DNA from 3 places in the Peribacillus sp. SIMBA_075 genome. Region 2 is predicted to be linked to each of the others. Evidence: predicted binding sites of a transcription regulator. Region 2 holds the regulator's gene; each other region holds the start of a gene.
The links. Region 2 encodes Rex, which represses fermentation and respiration genes when NADH is low (regulators of the CRP and FNR family bind a similar motif). Its sites were predicted from a motif close to TTGTGAAATATTTCACAA; they were not measured.
Positions count from the first base shown of each region.

Region 1: the regulator Rex is predicted to act here: its motif matches at 7,446-7,463, upstream of SB775_RS22660 (L-lactate dehydrogenase).
Region 3: the regulator Rex is predicted to act here: its motif matches at 2,057-2,074, upstream of qoxA (cytochrome aa3 quinol oxidase subunit II).

Region 1 covers NZ_JAWRYN010000045.1:2,228-12,229, reverse strand. Annotated here, with positions in the region: gene SB775_RS22690 (SDR family oxidoreductase) at 1-740, shown strand, start outside; gene SB775_RS22685 (cyclophilin-like fold protein) at 887-1,444, shown strand; gene SB775_RS22680 (MFS transporter) at 1,581-2,747, shown strand; gene SB775_RS22675 (RrF2 family transcriptional regulator) at 3,251-3,706, shown strand; gene SB775_RS22670 (DsbA family oxidoreductase) at 3,781-4,491, shown strand; gene SB775_RS22665 (L-lactate permease) at 4,830-6,404, opposite strand; gene SB775_RS22660 (L-lactate dehydrogenase) at 6,447-7,379, opposite strand; gene SB775_RS22655 (hypothetical protein) at 7,747-8,028, shown strand; gene SB775_RS22650 (hypothetical protein) at 8,371-8,904, shown strand; gene SB775_RS22645 (uroporphyrinogen-III synthase) at 9,085-9,900, shown strand; gene cobA (uroporphyrinogen-III C-methyltransferase) at 9,914-10,002, shown strand, end outside.
Region 2 covers NZ_JAWRYN010000032.1:45,392-55,393, reverse strand. Annotated here, with positions in the region: gene tsaE (tRNA (adenosine(37)-N6)-threonylcarbamoyltransferase complex ATPase subunit type 1 TsaE) at 1-64, shown strand, start outside; gene tsaB (tRNA (adenosine(37)-N6)-threonylcarbamoyltransferase complex dimerization subunit type 1 TsaB) at 64-756, shown strand; gene rimI (ribosomal protein S18-alanine N-acetyltransferase) at 778-1,230, shown strand; gene tsaD (tRNA (adenosine(37)-N6)-threonylcarbamoyltransferase complex transferase subunit TsaD) at 1,227-2,237, shown strand; gene SB775_RS19655 (ABC-F family ATP-binding cassette domain-containing protein) at 2,515-4,434, opposite strand; gene moaC (cyclic pyranopterin monophosphate synthase MoaC) at 4,566-5,072, shown strand; gene SB775_RS19645 (redox-sensing transcriptional repressor Rex) at 5,103-5,765, shown strand; gene SB775_RS19640 (YdiK family protein) at 5,795-6,007, opposite strand; gene SB775_RS19635 (CPBP family intramembrane glutamic endopeptidase) at 6,004-6,729, opposite strand; gene groES (co-chaperone GroES) at 7,066-7,350, shown strand; gene groL (chaperonin GroEL) at 7,410-9,047, shown strand; partial or broken gene SB775_RS19620 (DUF927 domain-containing protein) at 9,269-9,433, shown strand; gene SB775_RS19615 (BH0509 family protein) at 9,549-9,695, opposite strand.
Region 3 covers NZ_JAWRYN010000009.1:92,104-102,105, forward strand. Annotated here, with positions in the region: gene SB775_RS09790 (S1C family serine protease) at 1-253, shown strand, start outside; gene SB775_RS09795 (hypothetical protein) at 523-837, shown strand; gene qoxA (cytochrome aa3 quinol oxidase subunit II) at 2,194-3,132, shown strand; gene qoxB (cytochrome aa3 quinol oxidase subunit I) at 3,206-5,152, shown strand; gene qoxC (cytochrome aa3 quinol oxidase subunit III) at 5,152-5,748, shown strand; gene qoxD (cytochrome aa3 quinol oxidase subunit IV) at 5,750-6,034, shown strand; gene SB775_RS09820 (YfmQ family protein) at 6,511-6,960, shown strand; gene SB775_RS09825 (BA3454 family stress response protein) at 7,235-7,369, opposite strand; gene SB775_RS09830 (EamA family transporter) at 7,895-8,752, opposite strand; PreQ1 riboswitch class I at 8,880-8,925, shown strand; gene queF (preQ(1) synthase) at 9,034-9,534, shown strand; gene SB775_RS09840 (aspartate kinase) at 9,738-10,002, shown strand, end outside.

The DNA of each region.
Region 1 (10,002 bases), on a different contig from region 2:
ATATTCAAGATAAAGTTGTTATTATTATGGGGGCATCCAGTGGGATTGGTGAAGCAACGACCAAGAAACTTGCACAAGAAGGAGCGAAATTAGTGATTGCGGCTCGTCGTGAAGATCGCTTGAAAGCTCTTGTTGAATCATTACCAAATGCTGAAATTTCTTATGCTGTTGCAGATGTATCAAAAAAAGAGGAAGTTCAAGCAGTTATAGATTTGGCGGTCAAAAAATATGGCCGTGTAGATGTGCTCTACAACAATGCTGGAGTCATGCCAACTGCGCCACTTTCGGAAACACGCTTTGATGAATGGCGTCAAATGTTAGACATTAACATTATGGGTGTTTTAAATGGAATGGCTGCTGTATTACCCATTATGAAAAAGCAACAGTCCGGTCATATTATTTCAACTGATTCCGTAGCTGGTCATGTTGTTTACCCGGGATCTGCCGTATACTGCGGTACAAAGTTTGCAGTTAGAGCGATTATGGAGGGACTGCGCCAGGAAGAAAGAGAAAATAATATTCGGTCAACTATTGTTTCACCAGGTGCTGTAAGTACTGAACTTTATACAACAATTAATACTCCTGAAGATCAAGAATGGGTAAAGAATCTTATGGATTCAGGAGAAGGTTTTTCTTTGAAATCAAGCGATATCGCAGATGCAGTGGCTTATGCGATTAGCACACCTGAAACGGTTGCGGTAAGCGAAATCTTGATTCGCCCAACGAAACAAGTTATCTAATGGAAGTTACCATTAACGAAATGATTAAAAAACTGCCTCTTAGCTTGTTGGGGGCAATTTTTTACTAATAACAGTCTTTAGGATAATCCCTGTTCATTTATGTTAGTTTCCAAGCAATTATGAATAAAAATCAGGAGGGCATATTGATGGGAAAAGGGTATAAATGGACTCTTTTATCTATATTGGCTACTTCAACGTTTCTAACAGCTTGTGGCAGTAGTAATAATGAAAAAAACATCAAGGGCAATGATAATGTAAATACTAATTCAAGTACTAATAATGTAGTTAAAACTGATAAAACGGACAATCAGAATAGTGAAGATAATGAGGGTCTTAATAATATGCAAGACGTTAGAGTGAAATTGACATGTAATAACGAAAAAGTAATTGTGAAATTGTACGATAATCCAACAAGTAGAGATTTTTTTGACCAACTGCCATTAACAGTTACTTTTAAAGATTATGCGAATATCGAAAAAATTAGTGTCCTAGACCAAAGATTAACTACTAAAGACGCACCATCTGGCAGTGACCCTTCAGTTGGAGACTTTGCTTATTTTTCCCCTTGGGGAAATATTACTTTATTTTATGGGGATCATGGGCTTTCAAATGGATTGATCAAATTAGGTAAGATCGAATCTGGAGTAGAAAAACTTAAAAGCATACATGACGATTTTAAAGTTACAATCGAAAAACTTGATTAAAAAGAGGATGATCGGAAGAGGGGATATGGTGAATTAAGATCTCAGTAGTTTGTTTTGATACAATGCCTGAACCTGGATAAGAAGGTGGAGAAACGTTTCTGCCTAATTGTAAATAATTGAAGATAGGAGTTGCTTTTTGCTTAAACGAAATAATTTACTTATATATATATTGATGATAGGCGCTTTCGGCATCATAAATACTGAAATGGGGGTTATAGGGATATTACCCTACATTGCTGATCACTTTCATATCAGTGTATCTAAGGCCGGGTGGCTGGTGAGTCTCTTCGCACTTACTGTTTCAATGTCTGGTCCAACTATGCCGTTATTATTTTCGGGGATAAATCGCAAGAAGGCAATGTTACTTGTACTTGGAATTTTCATTCTAGGTAACATTGTCTCTATATTTACATCTAACTTTGCCATTGCAATAATTGCGCGTGTGATACCAGCCATTTTTCATCCAATCTATTTTTCAGCAGCTTTTACATTGGCTACTAACTCAGTTCGTAAAGAAGAAGCTCCAAAAGCTGTTTCAAAAGTTTTTATTGGAGTATCTGCGGGAATGGTACTTGGTGTACCTATCGCAAGTTTTCTTGCCAGCACAGTTTCATTTCAAATATCAATGGCATTTTTTGCCATAGTTAACGTTATAGTATTTGTGGCTACATTAGCATTTTTCCCTTCTATGCCTGTTAAAGAAAGACTTTCTTACGGAGCTCAATTATCGGTATTAAAAAAACCAATTACTTGGCTTTCCATTGTTGCTGTCATTTTACTAAATTCAGCCGTATTTGGGGTGTATAGTTATCTTGCTGAGTATCTTAAAACCGTTACGAATACCTCCGGGAAATCGATTAGTTTAATGTTAGTCATATTCGGAGGGGCAAATATTATTGGAAACATTGTGGCAGGGAAGTTACTTACTAAAGATGCCATCAAATCTGTAGTATCTTTTCCTTTTGCATTGGGAGCCGTTTATATCATATTATTCTTTTTAGGACAGTTTACTTTTCCTATGGCTATCATTACTTTAATTTGGGGAATATTGGCTGGTATAGGAACTAATATTAATCAATATTGGATTACGTCTGCAGCTCCAGAAGCTCCTGATTTCGCTAATGGATTATTTTTATCATCCGTTAACTTAGGAACAACAATTGGTACAGCTGCAGGTGGATTATTTATTTCAGAATTAGGTACACAATACGTCGTATTAGTGGGATTATTATCGTTAATATTAGGGTTGGTATTTATTTTACTAAGAAACTATATGTATAGTCCTACAAACCAAATTTCTTGATAAGGAATTAATTAAACATCCTTTATAAAAAGGCTAGGTATGTCTGAATTGCCCCCTTTGTAAAGGACATTAAAAAAAAGTTGAAGGAGATGCTGTCTTTATTTTGCAGGCGGCATCTTTTTTAGATTCCGAATAAATCCGTCTTTCATAAAATGCGAATGATTGGTTTTAATTTATGTAGCGAATTTAAGACAATATCTAAGGTGATCTTATCCGATATTTCATAGGCTGACGGCATCCCGCCCGTTGTGCCGATCCAGCTGATATCCATTATGAATAAAGCGGGTGCCAACAGCAGGGCGCTAAAACTAAAGATGACAGTATTGCGCCAAGTATGACGAGTAAATAGGGGGATTTTTCCTTCAGGGAAGATCTCCTGTGATACAGATTTACCATTTAGCCTATATGTTTGTGAATCGATTAAGTCCAAGGGTCCATTTGTTCGGGAGAACGTAACATAGTATAATGGGCTTACTATGGATAGGGGTGTAAGGGGGATAAGCATGTCATCAGGTAATCGAAATAATCAAATTGGACCGCCGCGGTTTGCTATTGCCATTCACTCTCTGGTTTGGCTCGCACAAAGCGAAAAGCTCCTTACAAGTTCCGTAATCGCCTTAAAGGTTAAATCACATGCCACTTTTTTACGAAGGGTGATGGCTCAGCTTGCAGCGGCGGGGATCGTCGAAACAAAGGAAGGACGGGAAGGCGGATATAGCTTGAAGGTGGCTGCCTCTCAGCTTACTTTGGCCGATGTGTATCAAGCGGTACGGCCGGAATGTCTAGTTTGTATGGAAACGAGCGAATGCGGTGAAGTAGGGAAGCAGCTGGATACGGCTTTGGAGGAAATCATGAATGAGGCCGAAAAGGAAACATTGCGCTTATTAAAGGGCTATACATTAGAAGAATTCATGAAAAAAGTCGATTTGGCCAATTTTGAAAATGAGTGTCTAGGGTAATATCCTTGCAAGAGGATACCCAAGATTATATAATGTGCTTAATGCGATTGCATTTAAAATGAGGGGGTATTTACATGAAGGTGGAAATTTGGTCGGATTATCAATGTCCGTTTTGTTATATAGGGAAGCGTCGATTCGAAGAGGCTTTGAAACAATTTGAAAATAAAGCTCAGGTAGAGGTTTCATTTCGCAGTTTTGAGTTGAACCCAGAGGCTGAGCGGGATATCAATATGTCTCAAAATGAAATGCTGGCCAAGAAATACGGCATGTCTCACGCGGATGTGGAAGCGAACAATCAAAACCTGACACAGCAGGCAAAAGAATTGGGTCTCGAATATCATTTGGACAAAGTGGTTTTAACGAATTCTTTCGATGCTCACCGCTTGATGCATTTTGCTGAATCAAAAGGTAAAGAGAATGAAATGAACGATCTCCTGTTCAAAGCATACTTTACTGAAGGCAAGCATATTGGCGATCATGCTATATTGGTTAATTTAGCTGAAGAGGCTGGCCTTGATAAGTCTGAGGCAGAAGCCATGCTGGCAGGAACGGCATTCACGGCGGAAGTAAGGGGCGATGAGCAGGAAGGAAGCCAGCTTGGAATTACAGGCGTTCCATTCTTTGTCATTAACCGCAAGTATGGCATCTCCGGCGCACAGCCAACGGAAGCGTTCCTGGATACGCTGAAAAAAATATGGGCTGAGGAAAATCCGCTGCAAATGGTGAATGATCCAGCAACAGGCGATGCTTGTACGGACGGTTCTTGTAACGTGCCGGAAAAATAAACCGGCTAGGAAGGACAAGGGCTTTTGCTTTAAATGTAAGGCTCTTTTCGTAAAGATTGTTGTTTTTAAAACGAAACTATTTAAGGTCGATTGGAGCGGAAGTGCGAGACTCATGCGGGAGCAGCGGGACAGGTGAGACCCCACAGGCGTTTACGCAGAGGAGGCTCACCGCCCGCACCAAGGAAAGCGAGCATCTGGAGGGGAAATCAACCACAACTCACTACCCGGTAAATAGCAACAAAGTATGTGAAAACAGCCAAATGTAAAAAAGGCTGCATTCAAGATGAACTGATCATCTTGGATGCAGTCTTTTTCGAAGCCGTGAGTTTTACTTGGATTCACATAAAGAATAGCGATAAAATAAATGTCCAAATGCACACGAAGGCTAATAACCCAAAGCTGTATTTCAATGTCATTTTCGTTAAAGCGGATTCTTTTCCGGTTTCGCCAACTGCAGCCGTCGCGATTACAATCGATTGTGGAGAAACGGGCTTTGCCATGACGCCCCCGGCAGTGTTTGCGGAAACCAATAATGATGAGTTTGTCCCTATGATGTTGCCTGCCGTAGCCTGTATTGGAGCAAATAACGTATTGTTATTCACTACAGATCCAGTCATGAACACGCCGATCCACCCTAATAGCGGTGATAATAGCGGGAAGATTTGTCCTGTTGTCGCAACCGCTTCCCCCAAAACATTTGTTAATCCACCATATGACATCAATTTGGCTATGCTGATGATCGCACATATCATGATGATTGGAATCCGAAACTCTAAAACCGTTTTTTTCAGGAGGGAAAGACCTTCACTGACATTAATGGCTTTCGTCGTAGCGATGGTCGTCAGCGCAGCCAATAAGATCGCTGTTCCCGTTGCACCGATTAAATCAATGCCGATCGTAATCGAAGATCCCGGAAATATGAATTTCAGGACAGCCGATTCAAGGATACCTCCTTGAGAGAACAGTCCTTTAAAGGCAGGAAAGCTCCAAATCAAAACAAATAGCGTCAATAGATAAAATGGAGACCATGCCTTTACGATATCACCCATTGAATGTTTTTCGAATTCAAATTCCTTGCCGTTGAGTAAAAATAAATGTTTAGGCTGCCACTTATTAAGAAATAACGCCAGCACCCCCATGGTTAAGAGAGATGGAATAATGTCAGCTAACTCTGGGCCTACAAAAACGGTCATGATCGCCTGGGACACTGTATAAGTAGTCGATGTCACTAATATGGCCGGCAATACTTCTCTGATCCCCTTAAAGCCATCCATCAGCCATATTAATAAAAACGGAATAGTAAAGTTAATGAGCGGCAGTGTTAAGGCTGTCATCATGGACACATTCATCGATGTTACATTTTCCAAGCCGAATGTCCCAATGATACCAACCGGTATACCGATTGCCCCGAATGCTCCCGAAGCACCATTTGCTATTAGACAGAGCATCGCTGCCTGTAAAGGCTTGAATCCCAATGAAACCAATAGGACGGCGCAGATTGCGATCGGTACACCAAAACCTGCTGCTCCTTCAAGAAAGGCGTTAAAGCAAAAACCAATAAGTAAGAGCTGAAGGCGTTGGTCTTGTGAAATCCCTGCTATGCTACCGCGTAACACCTCGAACTTTCCGGATTTAACAGAGATTTTATATAACCAGACCGCCATCACGATGATATAGCCAATCGGCCATATCCCTTGGAACGTACCTTGAACCACACTTCCGATTGCTTCTCCCAAAGGTAGATTAAAGAGGAAAAGGACGATAAGAAAGGTAACAAATAAGTTTAGAAGGGCTGCGTGGATTCCTTTCATCTTAAAAATCGTCAAGCATAATAGAAATAAAAGGATCGGTATAGCTGCAACTAATGCTGAAATGGCAAGATTATTAAATGGGTTGTATGTTTGTACTAACATAATGACAGCTCCCTGCATAAGAAATTCTGGTTAGTGTATGAACTACTCCCAAAATTGGGCTTGAATATCTTGAAGCGTATGAACAGAGCGGGCAAACTGTTCTTTTTCGCTCTCGTTTAGGGTAAGCTCGACAATGTTTTTTGCGCCTGTGCGATTAATGACTGTAGGGGTACCAATATAAACATTACTATGGCCATATTCGCCTTCCAACAATGAGCCAACTGGTAAGACGACATTTTCGTTCTTTAAGATCGCTTTTGTGATTCTCGCCAATCCCATGGAGATTCCATAATACGTAGCACCCTTCGACTCAATGATCTGGTATGCAGCATCACGGACTTGAACGGCAATCTCTTTTTTTCTTGCTTCATTTAATTTTGGAGCTATCTGCAATCCGGAAAAATTGGCAGAGCTCCAAACCGGAAGTTGTGAATCACCATGTTCACCAATGATATAGGCATGGATACTTGTAGGTGCGGTATTAAATTCTTGCCCTAATAAAGAGCGGAATCTTGCAGAATCCAATATAGTCCCTGAACCAATCACTTTTTCTTTCGGTAAACCGGAAAATTTCCATGTCGCATATGCCAAAATGTCTACTGGATTCGTTGCGATCAAGAAAATGCCATTAAATCCAGCTTTCATGATGCTGCCTACGATCGATTCAAAAATGTTCATGTTTTTCCTTACAAGATCTAGCCTGGTTTCTCCAGGTTTTTGAGCGGCTCCAGCACATATGACTACGATTGCAGCATCCCTACAGTCCTCGTATGATCCGGATTTTATATTCGTGGCACTAGGCGCATACACAAGACCATGATCTAGGTCCATAACATCGCCTTTCGCTTTTTCTTGATTCAAATCGACAAGAACCAACTCATCACATATTCCTTGATTCATCAAAGCATAGGCATAACTAGATCCAACTGCACCAGTACCAACTAAAACGACTTTATTTCCCAGTGTAGAATTCATAATGAATACCTCCAATTTTTTCGAAAGTAAAAAACTTCCTTAAAAGGATATCTCCATCCCTTTAATATGTGAAATATTTCACAATAGGCTGTAAAAAAATTTTCAGTCTGCATGTTTTTATGTTTGCAGAGCTGTAATAAACAATTACTTTGTGAATTATTTCACAATGTTATTGTACTACATAGCACTATAACATTGCAACAAACAAAAGTATTAATTAGGTTTTTTTACATGATAGTAGCACCGTTTGCAGTAGTTGTCGGATCGGATCTGAGCAAAGTGAAGGCAGTTTAAAAAGGAGATGATACATGAAGCAAAGAATATAGTGTAAAGAAGGGATTTTCCGAAATAAAAAGGAGCTAAAAAGGTGTATATCATAATTGGGATACTAGTCGTCGTGCTTGCATGTGTATTAACTGACAAAATAATTTTCTATAAATACTGGACTTGTATCTATACGGCATTTGGAAATGATAATTATTTTAAGGTGTTAGCGAAATTGGAAAACGAGGGTATACAATTCAAAACGAAAACGCCTATGAATTTAGGTTCCCAGGATTTTCAAAATCGCCATAAAACTACTCAATATGATGTTTTTGTGAAAAAAGAACATGAGCAAATTGCCCAAAGGGTCGTGCACAAGAATTGATAAATGGAAACTGGCTGTCCTGGTGGCAGTCTTTTTTTTACTTGGAATGAAAGTTAAAAGGAGAGAATTTAAATTTAAGGCTCTTTTCGTTGTTTTTAAAACGAAACTTTTAAGGTTGATTGGAGCGGAAGTGCGAGACTCCTGCGGGAGCAGCGGGACAGGTGAGACCCCACAGGCGTTTACGCCGAGGAGGCTCACCGCCCGCACCAAGGAAAGCGAGCATCTGGAGGGGAAATCAACCACAACTCACTACCTGGTAAATAGCAACAAAGTATGTGAAAACAGCCAAATTTAATGAAGAATTTGGGCTTATAAATAATTTCGGAGAAAGGGAATTGAAAGATGAAAAAACAATTGCTTAAAATTTCTGAAAGAGAAGAGTTTGTCGAATTATACTCGGATACAAATGATTTAAGGAAATTTCGTGTGGCTAAGATACTAAAAGTGTCAGATACGTTTGTAGTGGCAGCTAATATTACTTCAACCGGGCTGTATGATGGATACAGTTTACTTTATCTTGAAAGCATTCACCAAATCAATGTCAATACGAAATACATTAAGAAAATCAAGAGATTATATATGGCAAAAAAACAAAATCATATTGAATTCGTTGATGGAAATGAAGATTTACTTTTGAGTTTTCTGGATTTTGCACATGAAAATAACTTCATGGTTTCAGTTGAACTTTTTAATGCGGGATATGGTGATGTGCAGGGTTTTATTAAAAACCTGGAAGATGATATATTTGTAATTTCAATGGTGAACGAAGTGGGGGAGCTTGATGGTGAAGCATTCATTAAGTCGGATGCCATACATACCATTACGTGTGATGGTGAAAATGAATTCAATTTAATGCATTTATACTTCAGGAAATGAAAGTTCAAGGGTAATGCTGCTTTCTGCAAAGTGCTGCTAAACTATAATTTAATAAAGGATAAAAGAAAGAAAAAGGCGCAGATACTTTTGTTTTTTATAGTTTCAAAGACTGAAAATTTGTATAATAGTTGAGATGGATTAGAGGTTTCAAAAATGAATGTACATATAGGAGGGGCATGGATGAGTAAGCTTAATGGCAGGACCATTGCTTTATTGGGAGCGAGGAAGACGGAAGAACTTAGTAAAATCGTTGATAATCTTGGGGGAGTCCCGCTCGTTCGTCCAGCACAGGGGACGGTATTCCTTGATGATTCCCATTTGGAAGAGGATGTCACCCGTTTGATGGCAGGAGAGTTCGATTGGATCATCCTGACGACGGGAGTGGGGACGGAACTATTATATAAAACGGCATTGAAGATGGAAGCGGGAGATCGTTTCATAGAAGCTTTGCAGTCCATGAAAATTGCGGCTAGGGGCTATAAAACAGTGAATATGCTGAAAAAACTCGGCTTGCAGCCATTAATCCGTGATGATGATGGCAGTACGGCAGGGCTCGTTCGAAATCTGGAAGGCCATCTGTCCGGAGATGTAATGGTCGCTTTGCAGCTTCACGGCGATCCAGCGCCTCTTTTGATGAATTGGCTGGATGAGCAAAAAGTGGAACATAAAGAAATCCTTCCATACGAACATATACCGCCCGAAAAAGAAACGATGCGTCAGCTGATCGAAGAAATTCTTGGAGGGAAGGTAGATTCTGTCGTGTTCACGAGCGCACCTCAGCCTCGTAATTTGATGAAATTTGCCCGTGAACAAGGTGTGGAAGATAAAATAATCGACTGGTTTAAATCCGATGTGATTGCTCTTGCTGTCGGAAAAGTAACGGCACAAGTGGTAATAGATGAAGGAATCAAGCGGGTCATATATCCAGAAGATCAACGGATGGGCAGTGCAATGGTGGAGCTGGTGAAATATTATCAGGGCATTGCAAGCAGATAAGGGTGAGTGCGGCATGAACAAGGGCAAAGTCTATTTTGTGGGGGCAGGTCCGGGTGATGTGGGCCTGATTACCGTAAAAGGACAAAAGGCGATCGAAAAAGC
Region 2 (10,002 bases):
TCGGCGTTTTGTTTTAGCAGCCAAAGGCGAACGATATGTAACGTTATGTAAGGAGATTATTTGATGAAGGTTTTAGCTATAGATACTTCGAATTTCACATTAGGGATCGCGCTGATAAATGGGAGTCAAGTAATTGGTGAGTATACGACGAACCTAAAGAAAAACCATTCGGTGCGGGTAATGCCAGCAATTGAGACGCTGTTAAGGGATTGTGATACTAATCCGAAGGAATTGACTAAGATAGTGGTCGCTCAAGGTCCAGGCTCTTATACAGGCGTCAGGATTGGTGTGACGATTGCGAAAACCTTGGCCTGGACGCTTCAGATTCCGTTATCAGGTGTTTCCAGTTTAGAAGTTTTAGCAGCAAATGGACGTTATTTTAACGGGTTGATATCTCCCTTGTTCGATGCAAGAAGAGGGCAGATTTATACTGGATTATATGAAATGAAAAACGATCTGTTAAAAACTGTCATGGAAGATTGTAATATTCTATCCTCTGAGTGGGCGATGCGATTGAAGGAATTAAATCGTCCTGTTTTATTTGTTGGTCAAGATGTTGACATCCATCGGGATGCGATTACGGAAGCGTTAGGCAATTTAGCAGTATTTGCTCCGGTACAGTCGTTTAACTCAAGACCAAGCGAACTGGCCTTCATTGGTCTTCTCAAGACTGAAGTGGATGTTCACCAGTTTGTACCGAATTATATTCGCATGGCTGAAGCAGAAGCTAAGTGGCTTGAACAGCAGGGGAAATAAAAAGGAAAGCGACCGATTACTATGAGTAAAACATTGACGTTCCGAAAGATGAAAACGGAAGATATCGACCAAGTGCTTAACGTGGAAAAACAATCCTTTACTTTGCCTTGGAGCCGGGAAGCTTTTTTTAATGAATTGAATCATAATCAATATGCTGTATACATGGTGATAGAAGATGAGGGGGAAATAGCTGGTTATTGCGGCGCTTGGATTGTCATTGATGAATCGCACATTACCAATATTGCAATTTTACCTGAATACCGAGGGCAAAAGCTTGGAGAAGCTTTGCTCAGGAAGATGATTGAAATCTCCATTGCAATGGGTGTGGTGCGGATGACGCTTGAAGTCCGTGTCAGTAATGCAGTAGCCATTTCACTTTATGAAAAACTAGGTTTCCAAAAGGGCGGAATCCGAAAAAATTATTATACAGATAATCAAGAAGATGCTTATGTTATGTGGGTGAATTTTTCATGAAAACAAATCAACTTATATTAGGAATTGAAACGAGCTGCGATGAAACTGCGGCAGCTGTCATAAAAAACGGAACAGAGATACTAAGCAATGTCGTGGCGTCACAAATAGAAAGCCATAAACGTTTTGGCGGAGTCGTCCCCGAAATAGCTTCCCGTCACCATGTAGAGCAAATTACGATTGTTCTTGAAGAGGCGCTGCTTCAGGCGGGTGTGACATATCAAGATTTGGATGCCATTGCCGTTACAGAAGGCCCTGGACTTGTAGGGGCACTATTAATAGGCGTTAATGCGGCTAAGGCTGTAGCTTTTGCACATGGAATCCCGATTGTAGGTACGCATCATATAGCGGGCCATATCTATGCAAATAGACTTATTCAGGAGATCCAATATCCTGCCCTTTCTTTGGTCGTTTCGGGAGGTCATACTGAATTGGTTCTTTTGGAAGAACCGGGTTCTTTCAAGGTGATAGGTGAGACGCGGGATGATGCAGCAGGAGAGGCGTATGATAAAGTGGCTCGAACCTTGGGGCTCCCTTATCCTGGTGGCCCTCATATCGATAGACTTGCACAAGAAGGTTCACCTTCATTGAAACTGCCTCGGGCATGGTTGGATGGCAGCTATGACTTTTCTTTCAGCGGGTTGAAATCAGCTGTAATCAACACTTTGCATAATGCAGAACAGCGCGGGGAAAAAATTGAACCTAAAGATTTGGCGGCAAGTTTCCAAGCAAGCGTGATAGAAGTGCTTGTAATGAAAGCTGTTAAGGCTGCCAAGGAATATAATGTGAAACAGGTATTGCTCGCCGGAGGAGTTGCGGCAAATAAAGGCCTGAGGGAAGCATTAACGGAAGCTTTTAAGGATTTACCTATGGATATATCCATTCCGCCCCTCTACCTTTGTACGGACAATGCGGCCATGATCGGTGCTGCCGGCAGTGTCATGTTTGAAAAAGGTAAGCGCTCCGGATTGGATTTGAACGGAAATCCCGGATTGGATATAGAAGCATAATTGACGTGAAGACAGGACCTTAACTTCGGGATCCTGTCTTTTTATCGTGTTTAATAAAAAAAATAGAATATTCTGTGGATAAAGTTTATTTGTCAATCAAACTGCATGTGTATAAACAGGAGTTTTGTGGATAAGTGGATATGTTTCTGTGGATTATGTGTATAACTCGAATCAATGGCTAGTAAACGGCAAGTGGTTTGTTAATAATTTTGTGGATAACTTTTAAGGGCATTTTAACTGGAAAAGAAAAGACCGAGTCATTTGACTCGGTCAATTGTCATTCTCCCAGTTCAGCCCATTCTTCGAGAAGCAGGTCTAATTTTTCCTGTGCTACATCAAGCTTTGTTTGGACTTCCATTACTTTCTCGTGGTCCTGGAAAACATTTGGGTCACAAAGGTGTTCGTTGTATTCGTTTATTTCAGTTTCAAGAAGCTCCATGGCCGCCTCGATTTCCTCAATGCGCCTTTTTCGCTGGCGTTCAGCTTTTTTTGCTTCCTTATCAATTTTATAATTTGTTTTTTCTGCGGCTACATCTAAGGTTTTTGCGTGATTTTCCTGTTCAAGTTCTTTGATTTCAGCTTGCTCCTGTTTCTTCTCTACGTAGTAATCATAATCACCGAGGAATTCTTCGTTCCCGTCTTTGGAAAGCTCGATCACTTTCGTTGCTATCCGATTTATGAAATAGCGGTCATGTGAAACGAAAAGAATGGTTCCCGGATAATCGATCAATGCGTTTTCAAGCACCAATTTACTGTCGAGGTCTAAATGGTTTGTTGGCTCATCAAGAATTAAAAAATTCCCTTTTTCCATCATCATTTTGGCTAGAGCTAGCCTGGCCTTTTCGCCGCCGCTTAGTGTGGAAACGGTTTTCAAAACATCGTCCCCACTAAAAAGAAAATTACCGAGTACGGTTCGTATGTCTTTTTCCGGTTTAAGGGGATAATCATCCCATAATTCATTGAGTACCCGTTTATTGGAAATAAGGTTAGCCTGTTCCTGATCGTAGTAGCTGACTTCGACGTTCGTTCCAAAACGGAAATTCCCAGAAAGTGCAGGCAGCTTAGAGATGATCGTTTTCAATAACGTTGATTTTCCAACGCCATTTGGGCCAACAAGAGCTATACTCTCTCCTTTTGTCATCCGGGAATTTATATTTTTTGATACCGTTTCCCCTTCGTAACCGATAGCCAAATCCTGAAGGTGTAGCACTTCATTTCCGCTTTGCCGTTCAATCTGGAAAGAGAAATTAGCGGATTTTTCATCACCTTGCGGCTTGTCCAATACATCCATCTTTTCGAGCTGTTTGCGTCTGCTTTGTGCTCTTTTCGTGGTGGAAGCCCTTGTGATATTGCGTTGGACAAAGTCGCGAAGCTTTTCGATTTCCCCTTGTTGTTTCTCGAAAAGCTTCATGTCCCGCTCATAATCTTCCGCTTTTCCCTCTAGGTAAGAACTATAATTGCCATAGTACTTTTTCATGTTATTCCGGGAAATTTCATATACCTGGTTTACAACTTTATCTAGAAAATAGCGGTCATGGGAAACAATAAGAACAGCTCCTTGGTAGCCTTGTAAATATTGTTCAAGCCAAGAAAGGGTTTCGATATCCAAATGGTTCGTTGGCTCATCCAGAATCAATATATCCGGTTTCCTTAAAAGCAGCTTCCCTAAAGCAAGTCTTGTTTTTTGCCCACCGCTTAAAGTGGAAATTGGGGTAGAATAGTCAAAATCAGCAAACTGAAGTCCATGCAATACTGAACGAATATCCGCTTCATATTGATAACCGCCCTTCTCTTTGAAAGCTACCATCAAAGTGTCATATTCATTTAATACTTTTTGGTAAATTGCTTCATTTTCAAAGATGTCAGGTCTGGCCATATCAGCCTCAAGGCGACGCAGTTCTTTTTCTTGTTCTAAAAGGTCATTGAATACAGTCAGCATTTCATCCCAAATGGTCAGTTCTGATTCCAGTCCCGTGTCCTGTGCCATATATCCGATGGTGACACCTTTTGGTTTGATTATTTCACCACCATCATGGGAAAGCTGCCCGGCTATGATTTTTAGCAGAGTAGATTTTCCAGCGCCATTTCGGCCGACAAGTGCAATTCTATCCTTATTTTGAACTTCGAGCTTCATATTTGATAAAATAAGTTCAGCTCCATAATATTTCGATAGTTGATTGATTTGTAATAAAATCATAGATTTCACCTCAATTGATTATTGTTAGTGTAACGTATTATAGTTATTATCGGCAACAGCTTGGTTCCAAGCAAAAACAAGCTATTACATAAAGTGGAATAATAGTGTATGATTTAGGAGGGGTTACTTAAATGGGAGACTTAACGCATTTTAATGAACAAGGCAGGGCTAAGATGGTTGATGTGACTGCTAAGCCTGAAACATCCCGGACGGCAATAGCTCAATCGAGCATTTTATTGAACGATGAAATATATGAGTTGGTCACGAACCAGAAAATGAAAAAAGGTGATGTACTGGCCGTTGCACAGGTTGCAGGAATCATGGCCAGCAAAAATACATCCAATATAATTCCAATGTGCCACCCTATTGCTCTGCAAGGGGTCAATATAGCCTTTGAATGGGAAAAAGAAGATGAAGGATATAGGCTTAGGATTGAAACGGAAGCTAAGACAAAAGGGAGTACAGGTGTGGAGATGGAAGCGTTAACAGCTGCATCCGTGACTGCCTTGACTATTTATGACATGTGTAAGGCCCTTGATAAGGGAATGGTAATCGGGCCTACATTCTTAGTGGAGAAAACAGGCGGAGTGTCTAGTAACGATTATAAAAGACAAGTAATTCAAACAGATAGAGATTAAGTTGAAAAGCATGTGTGAAGGCGGGGAAGAATGATGAACCATGACCTAAAGATACCGCAGGCAACAGCCAAAAGGTTGCCATTGTATTATCGATTTTTAAAGAACTTACATTCCTCAGGTAAACAAAGAGTTTCCTCGGCAGAGCTAAGCGAAGCTGTAAAGGTGGATTCTGCGACCATTCGCCGTGATTTTTCCTACTTTGGAGCGCTTGGAAAAAAAGGCTACGGCTACAATGTCAATTATTTATTATCCTTTTTTAGAAAAACACTAGATCAAGATGAACTGACAAAAGTCGCTTTAATCGGAGTGGGGAATTTAGGGACTGCTTTTTTAAATTACAATTTCATTAAAAATAATAATACGAAGATTGAAATGGCATTTGAAGTTTCTGAAGATAAGGTCGGCAAGCAAATAGCTGATGTGCCAATCTATCATATGGATCAAATCGATACACTATTGCAGGAAAATAATATTACTGCGGCTATTTTGACAGTCCCTGCTCAGGTAGCACAGACGATAACCGATCGTCTAGTCAAAGCTGATATAAAAGGAATATTGAATTTCACACCTGCACGGCTGACGGTACCCCCATCCATAAGGGTTCACCACATTGACCTGGCCGTGGAGCTTCAGTCACTCATCTACTTTCTGAAACATTATCCTGTAGTGGAAGAAGCTGCATTGGAGGAATGAAAAAAAACGCTGCATCTCGCAGCGTTTTTTTATTTTTTCTTATTTTTTTGGGCGGCTTTAATCTTAAAGTGAAGCATGATCATGCGTAATCCCGATCCAAAGTCTAAAGTCGCAATTAGTACAAGTATGTAGGCAAAGATTCCCCATCCGGAAGAACTGACGGTTTGAATCGCGATAGCGGTAAAAAGAGCTCCTAAGCCTGCATAGATGATACCCATGAATAATGGTGATTGACGTTTCATAATAAACCTCCGATGAAGGCCTGTGCAGTATCTAGCATCTTCTCAATATCATCCCGATTTACAACTTGAAAGATGATAACAAGCGTATTCATCGCAATATGTGCGCTCATGGAAACGAGGATGCGGCCCGTTTTCGCATAAAGAAAAGCAAAGGTAAAACCCATTGCCGAATATAAAAGAAGATGTTCCAATTCACCATGCGCCAAGCCAAAAATAACTGAACTGAGTAAAGCAGAAATAAAGAAGTTAAAGCGTTTATGAAGTGATCCGAAAATGATTTTCCGAAAAATGATTTCTTCCAATATAGGTCCAATAACTGAAGTGACGAAAATGACTATGGGAACTTGGTAAATGAGTGAAATGAGCTGCTGTGTATTTTCAGATTCAGGCTCCACCCCAAGCATCTGTTCAATGTATCCAGCAATGCTTTGCGCAAAAAGAGCGAGGAACACTCCGGCAACTGCCCATAATATGGACGTGGGAATGGAAGCTGGAGTGCTTCTGTCCATTTTTTCCTTCATATCTTTTCTCATTAAAAACAGGATCAAGGATAGAGCAACGAAAAAGCTGAATACGATCCAGTATGCTGCAGACCTCACCTGGAGTTCATCAGCAGTCATTCCAGTTGAAGACCCGATCAGCATGAAAAGAGGTACCCCAACAATACTGGATAATTGCATGGAAATGTAGGTGATGATGACGAACCAATATTCTTTTTTCAAAAATGAAAACTCCTTTTATTTAGTCACCCATTCCGCTTAGAACGTTCCTGATATGGGGACAATCTATAAACGCATACTCCAAAATGGTATCAAATAATGAGACAGAACACCACTTAAAGGTACCCCTAACAAAACATTTTAGCACCTTTGTTAAAAGAATCATTATGCTAAAGTAGTATACCCGAAATTTATCAGAAATTAATAAAAAATTTTCGATAAGATACTTGCAAAAAAGGCTCGGTTTATTTAATATTATAAATGTGTTAGCACTCGATGGTGAAGAGTGCTAACAATCATGAAACAAATTATCAAGAGAATATGAGGAGGTTGTTTCACTTGTTAAAACCATTAGGTGATCGCGTTATTATTGAACTAGTTCAATCTGAAGAAAAGACTGCAAGCGGTATTGTTCTTCCTGATACTGCAAAAGAAAAGCCACAAGAAGGTAAGGTAGTAGCTGTTGGTACTGGCCGTGTCCTTGAAAATGGCGAACGTGTTGCTTTAGAGGTTGCCCAAGGCGATCTAATTATCTTCTCAAAATATGCAGGTACTGAAGTTAAATACGAAGATACAGAATACTTAATTTTACGTGAAAGCGACATTCTAGCTGTTATCGGCTAATTATACATCATACTTAACTGAACGAAAATTTTCTTAAAATTTTAGGGAGGTACTTATAAATGGCTAAAGAAATTAAATTTAGTGAAGAAGCTCGCCGCTCCATGCTTCGTGGTGTGGACGCACTTGCAGATGCAGTTAAAGTAACGCTTGGACCAAAAGGTCGTAACGTGGTTCTTGAGAAAAAATTCGGTTCACCGCTTATCACAAATGACGGTGTGACGATCGCTAAAGAAATTGAATTAGAAGATGCATTCGAAAACATGGGTGCGAAATTGGTTGCTGAAGTAGCGAGCAAAACAAACGACGTAGCTGGTGACGGTACAACTACTGCAACGGTTCTAGCGCAAGCGATGATTCGTGAAGGTCTTAAAAACGTAACAGCTGGTGCAAACCCAATGGGTATCCGTAAAGGAATCGAAAAAGCGGTTAATACTGCAATTGCAGAATTAAAAGCTATTTCTCAACCTGTTGAAAACAAAGAATCGATTGCACAAGTTGCTGCTATCTCTTCAGCTGATGAAGAAGTGGGCCAACTGATTGCTGAAGCTATGGAACGTGTTGGTAACGACGGCGTCATCACAATCGAAGAGTCTAAAGGTTTCACAACTGAATTGGACGTTGTAGAAGGTATGCAGTTCGACCGTGGATATGCTTCTCCTTATATGGTTACAGATTCAGATAAAATGGAAGCTGTTTTAGACAATCCATATATCTTAATCACGGATAAAAAAGTAACGAATATCCAAGAAATCCTTCCTGTACTTGAGCAAGTTGTTCAACAAGGGAAACCACTATTATTGATTGCTGAAGATGTAGAAGGCGAAGCGCTTGCAACTCTTGTTGTGAACAAACTTCGTGGAACATTCAATGCAGTTGCGGTTAAAGCTCCTGGATTCGGTGACCGTCGTAAAGCAATGCTTGAAGACATCGCAGCTCTTACAGGCGGCGAAGTAATCACTGAAGAAATCGGACTTGATCTTAAATCTGCAACAATCGAATCTTTAGGACGTGCTTCTAAAGTGGTTGTTACAAAAGAAAATACAACAATCGTTGAAGGTTCTGGAGATACAGCTCAAATTCAAGCTCGTGTAAACCAAATCCGTGTTCAATTAGAAGAAACAACTTCTGAATTCGACCGTGAAAAATTACAAGAGCGCCTTGCTAAATTAGCTGGCGGTGTAGCCGTGATCAAAGTCGGTGCAGCTACTGAAACGGAATTAAAAGAACGTAAACTTCGTATTGAAGATGCATTGAACTCCACTCGTGCCGCTGTTGAAGAAGGTATCGTAGCCGGTGGTGGTACAGCACTTCTTAACGTATACAATAAAATCGCTGAAATTCAAGCGGAAGGCGACGTAGCAACAGGCGTGAAAATCGTTCTTCGTGCTATCGAAGAGCCTGTTCGTCAAATCGCTCACAATGCTGGACTTGAAGGCTCTGTAATCGTAGAGCGCCTTAAAGGCGAAGCAGTTGGCACTGGCTTCAATGCAGCTACTGGACAATGGGTGAACATGATCGAATCCGGTATCGTCGATCCTACAAAAGTAACTCGTTCAGCGCTACAAAACGCTGGTTCTGTAGCAGCCATGTTCTTAACAACAGAAGCTGTTGTAGCTGACAAACCAGAACCTGCTGGTGCTGGCGGCATGGGCATGCCTGACATGGGCGGCATGGGCGGAATGGGCGGCATGATGTAATCATTCGCTAAATCCCTTAATAGAGGGGTTTAACGAGGATTCAGAATGAGCTCACCTAACATGTGAATATCAATTTTAAAGAAAAGGCCTCTCACAGTTTACTGTGGGAGGCCTTTTCTTCGATGTTGAAAGGGAAACTTCATACATCCAATTTCAACGAAAGACATACATATAGTTCTTGGCGATGGGGGAACAACAAATACTAGAGTCAGTCCTTTAGAGTAAAAGGAACTGTTGAAAGTTGGATTGAAAATGTTTTTAACTTAGTGAAGTATCATCCAAAGGCTGTTTTCCCTTTACTAGCATCTTTTGCTTCGGTTATTTTGCATGAGTATGATATGAAGCCCATAGTTGTTGATGTATCAGGAGAATCCAGTAGTGGCTAAAGTGGTTTACTTCTACTCTGTTCATCGGTATGGGGGAGTCCTAAAGAATAAAAGTAAAAGCGGGAAACCATGAATTATCAATGTTTTTCCCGCTTTTTATCATTTTATATTTGAGTTACATATAATCATAAACAGAGTCATCAAAATAGAGCCAGTGATAATATTCAATCTGTGAATCTGTCATCTTGGAAATGTCTTTCTCATTGAATTTTTGTTGCTCAATTAATTTCTGCACTTTGGACTTTCTTTCTACTTGGCTCATCTTAAATCCTCCTTATAGTATGAGAAGTAACGAAGTACTTAAATATTGAAAACGCTTTCTTTTTCTCTTGTTTTTATTATATATCTCAATGTGAGATTAAACAAATATCAAATATAGATGATTTTTAAGGAAATAATATAGAAATGTTATTTATCTATTTACTTTGAAGCAGTTAAAGAGGCAAGGTCGAATTCCCAAAGCCTGAGTTTTGTTAAAATATCAAGCCAAAGTTTCTAGAAAAGGGAGTTACTTCCTTTTGTAGGAAATAACTCCGATGATTTTTGGTTTTCACTTTTAAATAAGGAAA
Region 3 (10,002 bases), on a different contig from region 2:
TTACCTACAAAATGTTCCTGAAGCTGCAAAGTCGGGTGTCATGGTTACAAGTATTGAAGCGGGATCGGCAGCAGCGAATGGAGGGCTTAAGCAACAGGATATCATCGCGGAGATTGATGGAACGAAAATAAATACGGCAGCAGAATTAAGGAAAGTCTTATACACGGATAAGAAAATCGGAGATAAAGTGAAGGTTAAAGTGTATCGGGGGGCGGAAAAGAAAACGTTAACGATAACCTTGCAGAAATCATAGAAAGATGTATGGCCCCTGATAAATTCATCAGGGGTCATTTATTTGATATTGAAGTCAAAAAGTTTTTAAAAGTATAGAAAAGGATAGTATTGGAAAAATTGATAGTGTATTTATACTGTTTTACAGATTTTTCATATAGTCTTGAATACCTAAAAGTGAATAGTGGCGTCTTCTATTTGTCAAGGTTTTCATTGTGGATATGTTAAAAAATAGAAAAGATTTGACAAATTTGTGAAATGTCATAAAATAGAAAGAAAGGGGATGAAATAATGGAAACTAATCAGAAGATGATGGATGCAGTGAAGTGGGTATCAGGCACAGGTTGTGTAATCGGGATTTTAATTTTTAGTTTAAGTTTTTTTGTAAGCGATTACAACAAGGATTATTTATTAACCGCTGTTGGGATGGCCATTACACTAAGCGCAGCTGCCATTTTTCTAGTTGGTATATTTTTTGTCCTGACAGAAGAAATGGTGATGAACACAAAAAAGGGTGAAAGAGTTGTACCGGATACAACTAAAGTTATAAAATTAAAATCAAAAGCTATTCCTAAAACAAAAAGGAGTACCGAATACAGTAACTAAAAAAGGACAATCATTCCTGTTCTGAAAGAAAGGCCACACGACACCAAGAGCAACGGCTGTAAGAACATGGAGAATAGGAACCCCATTGTATATCCACGAAGAAATAATAGTTTCATACTCGTATTACATCATTCCTTACAGGTAGATGAGGCTAGAACCCGGAATGCTTGTGAAGAATCAGCTGTCGGTATGGTAGCGAAGTTGTATTCGGGAACTTTGGAATTGAGAGTAGGCCAATACTCTGAATTTTAAAGGGTCGCTTGAAATATTACTTGGTGCATAACGAGTACTTCAGAAAATTGTACACGATTAAAATGTAACCAAACGATAACCCAAGTGCACTAACGAATGAAAGCGTATTCAATAACCCAAATCCCAGCTGACTTACAATATGTGTACATTCGATGTGCTTGGCCATCCAAACCAAACTTGCCCACATTCCTAAATGAAAAGTTCTCACTCTACATCATGAACTATACCCACGAAAAAAAATGGACACCTTAAAATGTCCATTTTTTTTCGTTTTTTTATGTGCGTTTACTAAAAGAAATGCAGTTATCCAGTGTGTTTCTTTTATGCTAGGCACCAAAATGCAGTTTTACTAAAAAGGACAACTGAGGTGAAGTGGTTTTTGCAATAGCATATTGGGATAATAATTGGATTAATGTCCTAAACTGCTGTTGGGGAATACTGACAGGGCAGTAAGTGTTTATTGGGGAAGTAACCCAGTTAGCAATCAAAGTGGGAAGGCAATCAAGTAATTATCATAAGGATCGGAATGTTCATTTCAGACTATTTGCTTCCATATATAGTGACCAGTGTTGGACCGTAAGGGGATTGAAGCAGAAAAAATGACATGGTGTGCACAATGCCGTTACCCACGTCCGTGGTCGAGTTAGAAAAATACGTTTTTAAATCCTGGCTAACATCGTCATCATTCACGATCCCATCGATAGTTACCTAATTAACATGATAGGTAATGGAAATCGTAGTGTTAAGAAAATTCAGATTTGCTCTTGAGGTTATGTACGTGGCGAATATATTGTAAAAATTATATTTCATTATATTAAAGTAACATTAAATGGAAAATGGAGCAGAGCTACTTTTTAATCCTAGACTCCATATGTAAGGAATTAAACACTTATTATATTTCATTTCCTTAAGGTTTTCGAACATTTCAGTTCAATTACCAACTTCTTACTGTATTTTAATGAACTTTATGTGACAGATGTCACTTTGTATTGTCTTTTTTTAAACTTGGGATTAATATTGTTATGTCGGGGTTTGTGAACATGGTAACACTTTGTCCGAATAATTACCAATAGGAATTTTATTATGTAAGAAAGGGGTAGTACTATGAAAATAAAATGGGCTTTATTAACTATACTTTTTACCATCGCCACTGTGCTAACGGGTTGCGATAACCCATTAATGGTCTTGGACCCTAAAGGGCCAGTAGCTGCAACACAAGCAGATGTCATTATGTTATCGATATGGACAATGGCCTTTGTCGTTCTTGTCGTAATCGTACTGTATGTCTTCATGATAATGAAATATCGTGCTTCCAAACAGCGTGATGATTATGAACCACCTCATATTGAAGGAAGTAAGGTTCTTGAAATAATTTGGGTTGCAATCCCAATTTTAATCGTCGCTTTCCTTTCCTTTGTTACTGTTAAAACAACAAATGAAGTAGAGGCAACACCTAAAGGATACGAAAAGCAGGAACCATTAGTTATCTACGCTTCATCTTCTAACTGGAAGTGGCACTTTAGTTATCCTGAAGAAAATATCGAAACAGTTAACTATCTGTTTTTACCGACTAACCGACCAATTGAATTTAAACTTTATTCATACGGACCAATTGCTAGTTTCTGGATTCCGCAACTTGGAGGACAAAAATATGCGATGTCTGATATGGTTACCACGTTGCACTTAGCAGCTGAAGTACCAGGTGAGTATATGGGCCGAAATTCAAACTTCAGTGGTTCAGGTTTTGCTCAGCAAACGTTCAACGTAAATGTATTGCCAAAAAAAGAATATGATAAATGGGTAAAAGAAATTAAAGCAACTGCTAAACCGATTACTAAGGATAAATTCAATAAATTACTAGAACCTGGTCATGTGGGACAATCCACGTATACTGGAACTCACTTAAAGTTTTCTCCAGCTCCAGAAGGTGAAAATTCAGGTCATCACCACGGATCATCTGATACTGAAAAAAAATCAGATGAATCTACCAAAGATTCACACGAGGAACATTCAGAACACAGCAACATGAACATGGATCATTAAGGGTTTAACTCACATTCTACTAAACAATTAGTTTTACGATAAGGAATATTTTCCTGAAAGGAGTCACAAAAGTATGGATTACTTTGATCGATTTGCCGTACCTCATCCAAGTCCTGCGATTTATGCATCCATGGTTGCCATTGGCCTAACTATGATTGCGCTTGTTGCCGGAATTACCTATTTTAAAAAATGGGGTTACTTATGGCGTGAGTGGTTAACAACGGTTGACCATAAACGTATTGGTATCATGTACATCTTGTCAGCACTACTTATGCTTTTCCGTGGTGGCGCAGATGCTCTATTGATGCGTGCCCAAACGGCTATTCCAAATAACGGCTTGTTGGATGGACAGCATTATAATGAAATTTTTACAACACACGGGGTTGTTATGATCCTGTTTATGGCTATGCCATTTATCATTGGGTTAATGAACATTGTTACACCATTACAAATAGGGGCACGTGACGTAGCATTCCCACGTCTAAACGCAGTAAGCTTCTGGTTATTCTTTATGGGGGCAATGCTATTTAACATCTCTTTCGTAGTCGGTGGTTCTCCTGATGCAGGCTGGACATCTTACTTCCCGCTGGCAAGTAACGATTTCAGTGAATCAGTAGGTTCGAACTATTACGCGATTGCAATTCAAATAGCTGGTATCGGGACATTACTGACTGGTATCAACTTTATCGTAACAATCTTGAAAATGAGAGCACCTGGCATGAATTTAATGAAAATGCCAATGTTCACATGGTCTATCTTGATCACAAACTTTATTATCGTTTTCGCTTTCCCTGTATTGACAGTGGCACTTGCGTTAATGACAATGGATAGACTATTCGGAACTCAGTTCTTTACGATGGCTAATGGCGGTAGCGATATGCTTTGGGCAAACTTGTTCTGGGTTTGGGGACATCCTGAAGTTTATATAGTTATTCTTCCAGCTTTCGGTATTTACAGTGAAATCATTTCGACTTTTGCACGTCGTAACCTGTACGGTTATAATTCGATGGTTATCTCTATGGTAGCTATTTCTACACTATCTTTCGTTGTATGGGCTCACCATTTTTATACAATGGGTCACGGTGCAATGGTTAACGGTATCTTCTCGGTTACCACAATGGCAATTGCAGTTCCGACCGGTGTTAAGATTTTCAACTGGTTGTTCACACTTTGGAAAGGTAAAATCGTTTTTACCGTCCCAATGTTATACTCTTTAGCTTTCATTCCGATTTTCACTCTCGGTGGGGTAACTGGGGTTATGCTTGCCATGGCAAGTGCTGACTACCAATACCATAATACAATGTTCTTAGTAGCTCACTTCCATTACGTTTTGATCCCTGGTACTGTATTTGCCGTACTTGCTGGTTTTACGTACTGGTGGCCAAAAATGTTTGGTTTCATGTTGAGCGAAAAAATTGGGAAATGGTCGTTCTGGTTCATTACTATCAGCTTTAATGTAACATTCTTCCCGATGTTCATAACTGGTTTAGATGGGCAAGCACGTCGTATGTTTACGTACTCTGAATCAACGGGCTATGGTCCATTGAATTTGCTCTCATTCGTTGGAGCAATTGGCATGGCAATAGGTTTTGCGCTTATTGTGTACAATATCTATTGGAGTACTCGTTATGCATCAAGAAATATTTCAAAAGATCCATGGGATGCACGTTCTCTAGAGTGGGCTACACATACACCAATTCCAGAATACAATTTTGCAATTGTACCTACAGTTGATTCTACAGAAGCATTCTGGGATTCTAAGAAAAAGGGCTTTAAATTATTTGGTGGTAAAGTAGAAAAGATTCATATGCCAAATAACAGTGGCGTACCGTTTATCTTGAGCTGTATCTTCTTCGTTTGGGGCTTTGCAATGGTATTCAGCATGTGGATCATTGCAATCATTGCCACACTTGGTATCTTTGCTTGTATGGCTCACCGTTCATTCGAAAAAGACCACGGACGTTATATCTCCGTTGAAGAGATTGAAGAAACTGAAAATAAATTGCGAGGTGCTAAGTAATGAAAATAGATAACTCGCTGCCACTAGAATATAGCACGGAAGAAAATCGCTTAAAGATTTTTGGATTTTGGATTTTCCTGGGGGCAGAAATAGCTCTTTTCGCTACACTGTTCGCCACTTATTTTGTATTAGTTCATGGTACTGGAAATGGTCCTACAGGGGACGAACTCTTTAAAGTACCAACCCTAATGCTTCAAACAATTTTTCTTTTAACCAGTAGTTTTACCATTGGTCTTGGAATCAATGCAATGAGACTTGGCAGACAGAAAGCGATGCTTGGTTTCTTCATTATCACCCTTATTCTTGGTTTAGGCTTTTTGGGAGTCGAAATCTATGAATTCGTGGAGTATGTACATGAAGGAGCAACCATTCAAACAAGTGGTTTCTTATCTAGTTTATTTGCGTTACTAGGTACGCATGGAGCTCACGTTACACTTGGTTTATTCTGGGGAACCTTCATCATTCTGCAGATTAAAAAACGCGGTATGACTCCAGAAACTACAAACAAAGCTTTCATCTTTTCTCTTTACTGGCATTTCTTAGACGTTGTCTGGATTTTCATCTTCAGTTTCGTCTACCTGAAAGGAATGATGTAATATGAAAGAATTATTCCCACGGGGCCAAGTTATGGGATTTGCTTTTTCACTAGTCCTGACTTTGGTTGCACTATCAGTTATAGTGTATGATCTCTCACTAAAAATGGCTTTAATCATCCTACTTGTTACAGCCTTCATGCAAGCTGCACTTCAATTTGTTATGTTCATGCATGCAGGAGAGTCTGAAGATAAAGCATCGATTTACACAAACGTTTACTACGGATTGTTTGTTGCATTGGTTACAATTTTCGGTACAATGCTAACAATGATTTGGGGATATCAATAATCCATTCCTGCAAAACTGGGCGTCTTGATGACGCCCAGTTTTTTTGTATTCAAATTATGGTGAGCGTAAAATTACATACATTCAATCCTCTGCATCATAGAAATTTGTATTGTTAAGAAAGAAGAGGGGGGAGGAGAGGCAAATACTGTGATGGAAAATAATTTAGTATCTCCTTAATTTATTGTGTATCCTGCATTATAATGGGTACGGTGGGCTTTTTGCATTTAGATATATTGAAAATGAGACTCAAATTCAAACGTGATATTGGATATATCTTTAAAAAATAATTTTAGCGTAAACAAAAAGAATCCATTTTTGAAATTAGATGATCAAGATGATTAAGTTAGTATAAAGTTTTTATATTCACCAATAGTTAAACGTTAATAGAACGGACACATTTCCTAAGAAAAGCTTTCCGCTCTTTTGATATAATAAGTGATATAGTAGTTAACTATGCCTTAGCGGAGATGATGAATATGACATTGCCGGTTTTGATTTTGACAATTCTCATAAGTTTGATTAAATTATTAGTTACCTGTCTTCCAACAGATGCAGTGAATTGGATTCTCAGCAAATTTGAAATGCATTCAGAACTTAGTGACGCGAATGCCATCGTAACCTTTGACGGAAAACGGTTGGAAGGTGAAGAAAAAATTCAAGTTATTAATTATTTCAACAAAGCTAAATTTTTGAAAAAGAATCATATATTTCCAGGTAACGAACAATTATTTTTACATCCAGAGAACAGTGGGGCTCCATTAGTCATTGATACTAAAAAAGGCAAGAAGGATGTTAGGTTATTTTTGTACATTTACAACGACCACGTGGATGTAGTTAAACAGTACAAGAAGAAAGTAGTTGCGTATAGTCTGCTCTCCAATAGCCTTCAGGAACGTTCAATGCCATTAATAAGGGATGTAGTTTAAAAGGAACATAAACAAAGTCGCTCTTTTTTTCTGATTCAGATTGAGAGTTGAATGTTCACAAACTGACACATCCAAATTGGTATTATGTGGGAAAAGCTATTAAAAGTGGATTTAGGGGAAAATCGTTATCGAGGAGTTCTTTGAATAGAAAAAATTCATTAGAATACTATAAATGAAATACAATAAATCTGGATTGAAATGCGAAAAGTAATTTTGATGATTATGTCTAAAAGGGTAATAAAAAAAGCAGGTATCTAAAGCGATGCCTGCTTTTTTAAGCTTTCCATTGTTTTTCCACTTGATTAAAGGCTTGTTGTAAAATTTCTTCTTGATTAGTACCTGGTTTAGTAAGGACGTTAGTTTGATAAGATTTTCCTTGGAAATCAACTGTTACTGTAACTTTTACCATTATGCATCTTTCCTTTCTTGGTTCAGTAATGAGGTGGTTGTACCTACTTCTTTTATACCCGTGGGGGAAGACTTTTCAAACATTGCGAAGTAGCAAGTGTGGGGATTTAATATTCAAAATTATCTGATATTTTTAAGGGGATGTCAACACTTTTTTTGACAGACTCCATTTCCTTATTTATTTTTAGGCTGTTTTCACATACTTTGTTGCTATTTACCAGGTAGTGAGTTGTGGTTGATTTCCCCTCCAGATGCTCGCTTTCCTTGGTGCGGGCGGTGAGCCTCCTCGGCGTAAACGCCTGTGGGGTCTCACCTGTCCCGCTGCTCCCGCAGGAGTCTCGCACTTCTGCTCCAATCAACCTTAAATAGTTTCGTTTTAAAAACAACAATCTTTACGAAAAGAGCCTATTTTTATGTGTACAAGGCTTGTGTATTGGGGTCAGACCATACCCTTTTTTGCGGCTATATAAAGACGACCTGGCTTGTGTGCGCATAACAGCCAGGTTGTTTTTGTAAAATTAACTATTCATATTTTCGTTAAGATAATTCCGATTAATGCTGCAAGTACGCCGGCAATTTGATAGGATTTAAGTTTTTCTTTGAATAAATAACAACCAGCGAATACGACAACTAAACAGTTCAGGCTGACGACAGGAAAGATGATGCTGGCGATTCCAGTATTTAATGCAAAGAAATAACATCCATAGGCTATGATGCTTAATAACCCTACGAGTGATCCAATTTTCACTTCCATTAACTTAATCTTCTCATTCTTGATGGCTAATGCCGAAATGAGATAAAGTGTTCCGCCACCATACATTGATACTAGGATATCAAGGGAGTTTAAATGAAGACGGGTTGATGTCGTCATTAAGATACCTAGCACACCAAATGAGAAAATCGCGAATAATGTGTGCATCATCCAAGGTAAATATTGATGATTGCCCTTAGCATTAGGTGTATACTGAATGACAAGGGTAGCGAGCAGCATGCAGACAATTCCGCTCCACTGCAGTGAAGAAATATGCTCATGAAAAATTAATGCAGCACAGAGGATGGGAAATATTGCATTTGCCGCAATCAGTGGTGATGTCAAACTTGCCGGTCCTTTTTCAAAGGCACTTGCCATCTGGATATTACCGTTAGCGTTCAGTATACCAATGGCTCCACCAAGCAAGATGGATGGCCAGTTAGTAGTCAAGCCATCTACAAATCCGCTATATAAAAGTGACATGATGAAGGCGGTAAAATAAAAGAAAAATTGGATATGTACCTTTGAGTAACCCTTTCCGTTACTCCATTTAAAAATGCTGTTATTGATTCCGAAACATAAACTGGTGATAAGAGCCGCAAAAATCCACATTGCTTTAATCTCTTCCTTCATGTAGGATAAACTTCTTCTACATTTTAAGCCGAATACGTGTAGGAATCAAACTTAAATAAAAAGTAGATTGACAGATTAGATTTTTTTTTCTATATTTACTATGACAATTTTAAATATTTCCCGATAAACGGGAGAGGTTCATAGCTTCACCCTCTTAAAAAAACTATGGCTTTGATTATTTTTTTGCGAATCAACCATATCTTTGAGGAGATATGGTTTTTGTTATATAGAGGCCCATTTTATGAATCTCCCCTGACAAACGTGGATGAGGAGGACTTTTTATGTCTGGAAGAAAAGAAGAAGAATTAAAAAAAGATATCACACTGCTTGGGAATCAAGGGACAAAATATACATTTGACTATGCGCCTGAAATTCTGGAATCATTCGATAACAAGCATCCGAACCGGGACTATTTCGTCAAATTCAATTGCCCGGAATTCACTAGCTTATGTCCAATAACGGGCCAGCCGGACTTTGCAACCATTTACATCAGCTATATTCCAAGTGTGAAGATGGTGGAAAGCAAGTCATTGAAACTTTATTTATTCAGCTTCCGTAATCATGGTGATTTCCATGAAGACTGCATGAACATCATCATGAATGATTTAATCGAGTTGATGGATCCCAAATATATTGAAGTCTGGGGCAAGTTTACACCTAGGGGCGGAATCTCCATCGATCCTTACACAAATTATGGTAAACCAGGTACAAAGTATGAGAAAATGGCGGATTACCGCTTGATGAATCATGACTTATACCCGGAAACGGTGGATAATCGCTAAAGATTAGAAAAAGACAACTGGCTTATGCCGTTGTCTTTTTTTGGTTTTTTGCTATTCTCATTCAGTAAACTCACTATTTTGTATTCTTTAAAAACACAAATGTCCTCCTGTGGAGGAATTAACACTTGATTGTTTCGTGAAAAAACGTAATAATAGGAAGAGTTAATTTTGACAGAATATTTTCAAAAATAGGGGATGTCGTGATGAAAGTTGCAAAGTTTGGCGGAAGTTCACTTGCGTCAGGTGAACAGGTGAAAAAGGTATTCGAAATTGTAGTTGCTGATCCAGAGAGGAAGATTGTTGTCGTTTCGGCTCCAGGGAAACGCAATTCAAATGATATAAAGGTGACGGATCTATTGATTGAGGCTGCGGAACAGCAGCTGCGCGGGGATAACGGAGAGCATTTGATAGAAGATGTGGTATCCCGCTATGCGAGCATTGCTGAAGAGCTGGATATATCCGAGGAGG